3 regions of the Paenibacillus marinisediminis genome follow, and region 2 is predicted to be linked to each of the others. Evidence: riboswitches for the same ligand, from Rfam matches in the RefSeq annotation. Region 2 holds a riboswitch; each other region holds the start of a gene.

Region 1 (2,268 bases), on a different contig from region 2:
GTATATCCCGGACATTTTCAGCCTAGGACCACTTCGAGCGGCAGATTGCGTGAGGTATGCTTCATCGGCACTGCTTATTGGAATCGAGTGCGCTTCTTAGATCCTATCTTCTCAAGGCTTATGTCCTATGATATTCGAATCTCCGGAATATGGTGGGATCGCGCGGCAGGGTATGGCAAATACACGCATAAGGTTGATCTTGGACGCTGGCTCACCCCGCAAGAAACAGCAGAAATGTACAACAAAACGAAGATCGTGATTAACATGCATCGCTCGCATGACGATGATACCTTTAATAGCAATTCGGCACAGGTCGTCGGTGCTTCACCTAATCCGCGCACGTTTGAGATCATGGGCTGCGGAACGCTGCAGTTGACAGATGTACGCAGTGATCTGACGCGCTTCTACACCCCAGGAGTTGAGATAGAGACCTATAGCTCACCGGAGGAAATGCTTCAGAAGATTGAACATTATCTTAAGCATGAGGAAGCACGCCGTGAGATTGCGCTGCGCGGACTTGCACGCACACTGCGTGAGCATACTTATGCCCACCGACTCCATCAGCTGTTTGTGACCATATATGGCTCTTAGTTTAAGTAGATAGCCGTCGCGCGGACTTTCCGAGCGGCGGTTTTGTGTTGTGTGGAAAAAAATAGATTAGATGAGCGTTAAACGATTGCTTTATGTCGAAAAAACGATTACAACCATACCGTTCTTAAATTATCTGATCTATACTGCATCAATCTAATAAACGCTAGAATAAACGAGCAAGACATAGCTGTGAATATGAAATTACAAGATAGTGTGTGATTAGTCACATGAATCTAGCTTTAATAATTCAATAGCAACTTTCAGTTTCGTTTACATGAAGGTTGTGAGAGGCGTAAGATACATTTCAGAAATTGATCATTGCCGTTGCGATTTCATCGCTGAATTCCGCGTATTGCGGAAACGGGGGAACCATTATCGCGAATAATATAGCTTGCAGCCGCAAGATGATTGGAGCTGCCAAGCGGATAATATTCGCTGGGGTGAATCCGGTTAAGGACATATTCACGAAGTTCAAGTGAGTTGTCGCTTCAACCAGTAGGGCGACTCTTCGATTCCGAACCCGACAGCTAACCTCGTAAGCGTCCGAGGAGAGGCGCGTTTATGCTAAAGTACATGAAGTATTAGGTCAGGTACATTAGATACAGCGCATGCAGATCAGCCTCTTACCCGAATGAATGATGCGTTTGCGGACATTTTAGGAGGTAGTGAGGATCATGTATGATACGGATCGAACCATTGCGGTATTCGCTCCTAATGCTATGGGAGTGGACTTCGTTCGATCGCTTAAGGGAGCCGGAATCCCGGTTGCCGCAGTTGTTAACAATGCTCAGTGCGATGCCCGGATGAAAAAGCTTGGTGTGAAAAATATTTGGCGCATCAACACATCCAAGTCACTGACAGACTCTCAGCCTTCGCGGAGAGTAGGACGAATTTATTTATTTGAAACGAGCTTTGCGTTGACCTGTCGACTGTTGAAGCACTGTCGACCATGGACCACAGACAGTATCGTGGTCATTACGAAGCATCATAATCCAAGATCGATCTATCAGCTGCTCGGAGCGGATATGGTATTGTACACACAATCCGAGCAGGTATCGTTTCTACTGACGGACCTGATCAGTTAGCAGAGCTGCAGGTTGATCCTAATTTCATAGAGCCAAGGCCAAGCTCATCGCTTAATCCCTGTTGCAGGGGAGCGGGGGAACCAATTAGGCATGTCAGAGTGAGAAAAGCTCAGTCATGCAGGGGTGAATCTCGGCGGCCAGCCGAGTAGGGCGACTCATGCGCCCGAATCCGTCAGCTAACCTCGTAAGCGTCCATAGAGGCAGCCTTCTTTCGTCGTGCAGGATGTCCGGCTTTCTATAGCTGTGACTGGATAACCGCATGGGAAGAGGACCCCCTCTTTCCGTGCGGTTTTTTGCGATTCGGCGCTGAAATTAGGAGAATCGTGCTTCATTTGTTCATAAGGGGTGTGAAGACTGTGCTGGATGTCATTATGGTCGCGCTGCTAGGGCTGCTGTCCTCGATCGTATATATCGTATATCGTTGGAGCGCTTCTGAATTAGAAAGCTGATTAGCGAGGTGAACGTCATGATGATCGCGCTGGGAGTGCTTGTAGCGGCACTGTTTATCTATCTTGGCTACGCATTGGTTAAACCAGAGAAATTTTAGATTCCTATAGGGGTTATAAGCGAGAAAGGTGGAGCTGCACAATGA
Region 2 (2,268 bases):
CCTTTGACGGCACCGCCCGTGTCTTCTGCACGGTAGAAGCCATAACCTTCGATATATACCCACCATCCAAGCGGAATCAAATCAGGGTCTACAGCAATCGTTCGACCTTCAGTAACCTTGGTTCCGGATGCTGTCTTCGCCCCTGGGGTGCCTTTCTCTTCCGTATAAGCAGTCAACTGCACATTAGTAAGTTTCTTCTTGTAGTCAAAGCCGACACTGTCCTTCGCCGTCTGTTCGGTATCTACGCTCTTGGCTGACAATACCGCAACTTCCGGTTCCTTCTTCGTACCGTAAGCAATAACTTGGTCAACTTGCTTGGCTTGAACTGTCTTGCCAACCATCTGCGAAAGAACAAGCTTGCCATCTTCATAAACCTGCTCGATCTGCTGTACGACTAGACCATTTTGACCCTTCTGAACAGTCTTGGTAGAACCTTTCTTCAGATTCGGATCAGCTTGCTTTACAACTTGAAACGGAACATCAACTTTGCGCTGTACAATATCCTTGGTCACACGGACCACTTTGATGTCCATATCGGACTTTATAGCTGTGTCTACGCTTGGGTACACTTTGTCCAGCTCGGTTAACGAGACATTAGCCTCATCCAAGACATGCTTCACATCGTACTCTGTCGTGTACAATGTTTTCGTTTGTCCGTCTACCGTCAAATGAACAGGTTCCGCGCGATCTATGATGATTTTAGTTCCGTCTTCTACTTCTGCTGCTAGCTCCACCGACACATCATCATGTGTTCCTACGGTAATCGCGTGCTCATCCAAAACTTCGCGTACCGTATCCTGTCTCGTTTCAAGCTTCATCAACTGTCCGTCGACGAATACAGATACCGTCTTCTTCGAATAGCTGAAACCGACCAATACACTGACTACTGTTATAGCGATAGCAACTACAGCAATTACTGAAATTATTCGCACATTTTCATGCTTCCACTGCATTGCGAGTGACTTGCTGGATGATCGGGGATCATGGGGTTCGTTATTCACGATGTTTCCCATTTCTCGGTCCTCCTTACATAGTCCCGCCGTCAAGAATGCTGCATGATTGCTTCTGACGCGACTATTGGTGATAGGATGTTGAACAAGCTTGTGCCGGCTTGTTCTTCATACCAACCCCAGTAACGGTTCCTTCCTCACCTTTGCTTCTTCTAACCTATGAATAGGCTAGCACGATTATGCGAGTTTCCATTACTCACAGTCTCGAAGCTGATTAAAACGAAAAGAAGCCTAAATTAAGAGGAATCTCTCTCATGGCTTCTAAGATGACCCAAACAGACAACCCATTTAGGACTCAAGACGAGGACCTCTCTCCATACGCTTGCGAGGTTAGCTGTCGGGTTCGGGCGCTGAGAGTCGCCCTATCCGTTCGTACCGGCTCATGGCTCGGTCGCCCGGAACTCACCCCTAGGATACACTCCGCATCGGTGTGGCACTAACCGATGGCATGTGGTTCCCCCGCTCTCTTGTTTCAGAGACTCAGCGTTACTGGTTGGTTGGAACAATATTCAAGTTCAATCGAACTTCTGTGAGTCATCATATCGTGTTTATTACAAAGTTGTAAAGATCTAATCAATTTCGTTTTTCGGTAAAAAGGATTAAAAAAAAGTTACAATCCGCTGTTTTGATAAAGAAATCCATTTAAATTTTGGCGTAGAACATTAAATCACCGGTTTTTCTTCGTTTTTCAACGCATGTCAAAACATGTAAGGGCGTTGTCGGTCGTTTTTTTGCAAAATTCTTCAAAATCTAACTCTTTTATTCCAGCTGCTTCCTCCGCTACAAGGCGCACATAAGCAGATTCATTTCGCTTTCCACGGTATGGATGAGGTGTCAAGTATGGACTGTCCGTTTCAACCAATAAGCGGTCCATCGGCACCTGCTTCAACACTTCCTTAGGCTGCTTGGCATTCTTGAACGTAATCGGGCCTCCAAACGAAATATAGAACCCCATATCCATACACATCTTCGCTGTTTCCCAGCTGCCAGAGAAGGAGTGCATGATACCGCCTACATCCTTCGCTTTCTCTTCACGGAGAATGCGTATCACATCTTCATGAGCATCCCGGTTGTGAATGATGATCGGCATCTTCAATTCGCGAGCCAGTCCAATCTGCTGACGAAACACTCGCTGCTGCACATCCTTAGGGGACGTGTCCCAATAGTAATCAAGCCCAATCTCACCGATGGCAACAACCTTCTCATGTTCTGTCAGCTTTGCAATCCAATCGATATCGGATTTCTCCATTGTAATAGC
Region 3 (2,268 bases), on a different contig from region 2:
AACCTGTTTCCCCATATGTCCGTGTTGGACAATATCATTATCGCCCCGATTAAAGTGAAAAATGTTCCGAAGGATAAAGCGGTGCAAATCGCAATGGATCTGCTCACGAAAGTCGGTTTGGCGGATAAAGCGAACGCATATCCAGCTCAACTGTCCGGTGGACAGAAGCAGCGGATCGCCATCGCTCGTGCTCTCGCGATGCAGCCTCATGTGATGCTGTTTGACGAGCCAACGTCTGCACTTGACCCTGAGATGGTTGGAGAAGTGCTTGAAGTTATGAAATCACTCGCTGCTGACGGGATGACTATGGTCATTGTCACACACGAGATGGGCTTTGCCAGGGAGGTAGGCGACCGGATCATCTTTATGGATGGCGGTCAAATCGTAGAGGATGGAACACCTGATCAGGTGTTTGGGAATCCCCAACATAATCGAACCAAGAATTTTTTGAGTAAAGTATTGTAAACCTTATATTGAACGATGTGAAATATTCAAAGAGCGCTGGTTGATCCGGCGCTCTTTTTATTTAGTCTCCTAACCTAAATTATGGATAATCCTACCCTGTTTTCATCCATCCTTACACCACTTCTGAATTACCGTAATCATCCTTATTTATTGTTGAAGCAGTCATTATTGTCATCGTGTTGTAATCTCTGAACCCGTTGTGCCCCAAGGATTTGAAGGATATTACATTATATAACATTTGATAGGTTACAAATCTGTGATAATATGTAAGCCAAGCCGAACGACAACGTACGGGGGACGCCTGATTGATGTTTCAGACGAGATTAATCGATCTGATCATCTTGGGGTGAATCGTATCGCAGCTCTCTATCGGAGAGAAGCGAACGTAGGGTACTCCTTAACCCGAATCCGACAACTAACCCCGGAGGCAGATTCTAAGGAGGTAATAACAACATGAAGAAGAGCTTAACACTTAAGATTACGGGCTTGATGCTCGGAGTAGTCACATTACTACAGATTATTCCTGTATATGCGGAAGGAAGCCAATCAACGAGCAATGCTACATTCTATCAAACAGCAGAACAATATAATGTGAGCATTGAAGGTTTTCTAGCAGATCATCCTGTGATCGAGAAGAAGAAGTTGTATGCTGGTAATGAAGTTATGGTTCCAGATGTGATGCAGAATAGTCCCGTCGCTAACCTAACGGTAGATGAGCAGGGTAAGAAGTCGGAAACTGCGACAGTAACAACTAATGCAAAAAATGAAGCAAAAGATAATGCAAAAGCACAAGCGGCAACTTCAAAAGCAGCAGCAGCTTCAGTGGCAGCAGCGGCTCCGAAGAGTCAAACATCAAAAGTTAAAGCTGCGTCAACAACAGCTGAGAAAGCTGCATCTAACACAGTAACTGTTGCAGGAAGAGATATGACGTATACGGATAAGCTTGACATGCGTGCGACTGCTTATACTGCAGACCCGAGCGAGAATGGATGGGGCGCGGTTGATGCATTAGGTAATCCACTGCGATTAGGTACAGTTGCTGTTGACCCGGATGTAATACCGCTTGGAACCAAGCTGTTTGTGACTGGCTATCAATTTAGTCATTTGCCTGGTGGAGGTTTCGTTGCGACTGCATCTGATACTGGCGGTACGATTAAAGGAAATAAGATTGATATCTTCGTTCCAGTAAGCAAGAGTACAGGTGATGAATTCGGTATTCAAGATGTACAGGTATATGTACTGAAATAAGGAAAAAGATACGAGCTTGTCCGTTGAAGGAACGGATAAGCTCGTTTGTACTTAATCAGTAATCTCTCTTTTCCTTATGATCATGAAGTAAATCGGGCAGTGTAACAAACTGATAATTCTGTTCGCGAAGCTGTCGGATAACCTTGGGCAGAGCTTGAACCGTGTTCTGCAAATATCCTGGTTTTCCTCCTCCGCCTGCATGCTGCAGAATGATCGAGCCGGAGCTGACTTGACTCATGATGTTCTGTTCAACACGACTAGACGGTATGCCGCGCCAATCATTAGAATCTACATCCCAATTGACGACGATATAACCATGGTCGCCAGCCCACTGAAGCTGCTCTTCGGTAATCTCACCGAATGGAGGTCTGAAGAATCGAGGTTTATAGCCTGTAATATTCGAGATGATCGTTTCTGTATTCTGGATCTGCTTGACGAATGATGACATGGTCGTCTTCGTAAGCAGCGGATGATCGTATGAATGATTTCCGATGATATGCCCTTCAGCTACCATTCGTTTGATCATATCTGGATTAGCCTTAGCTCGATGACCCT

Evidence for each region. A riboswitch is a leader RNA that binds a small molecule or an ion and turns the genes downstream of it on or off. The one in region 2 is predicted to bind cyclic di-AMP.
Region 1: another riboswitch for cyclic di-AMP. It lies ahead of ACXX53_RS11995 (hypothetical protein); the one in region 2 lies ahead of ACXX53_RS21360 (ubiquitin-like domain-containing protein).
Region 3: another riboswitch for cyclic di-AMP. It lies ahead of ACXX53_RS06640 (3D domain-containing protein); the one in region 2 lies ahead of ACXX53_RS21360 (ubiquitin-like domain-containing protein).

What each region holds. Positions count from the first base shown of each region.
Region 1 is NZ_JBTGUH010000004.1:171,946-174,213, reverse strand. Features, by position in the region: gene ACXX53_RS12000 (CgeB family protein) at 1-591, shown strand, start outside; cyclic di-AMP (ydaO/yuaA leader) riboswitch at 918-1,149, shown strand; gene ACXX53_RS11995 (hypothetical protein) at 1,266-1,676, shown strand; cyclic di-AMP (ydaO/yuaA leader) riboswitch at 1,715-1,881, shown strand; gene kdpF (K(+)-transporting ATPase subunit F) at 2,143-2,223, shown strand; gene kdpA (potassium-transporting ATPase subunit KdpA) at 2,265-2,268, shown strand, end outside.
Region 2 is NZ_JBTGUH010000016.1:13,429-15,696, reverse strand. Features, by position in the region: gene ACXX53_RS21360 (ubiquitin-like domain-containing protein) at 1-1,013, opposite strand, end outside; cyclic di-AMP (ydaO/yuaA leader) riboswitch at 1,314-1,506, opposite strand; gene ACXX53_RS21355 (TatD family hydrolase) at 1,699-2,268, opposite strand, start outside.
Region 3 is NZ_JBTGUH010000002.1:175,489-177,756, forward strand. Features, by position in the region: gene ACXX53_RS06635 (amino acid ABC transporter ATP-binding protein) at 1-465, shown strand, start outside; cyclic di-AMP (ydaO/yuaA leader) riboswitch at 725-910, shown strand; gene ACXX53_RS06640 (3D domain-containing protein) at 919-1,713, shown strand; gene ACXX53_RS06645 (polysaccharide deacetylase family protein) at 1,769-2,268, opposite strand, start outside.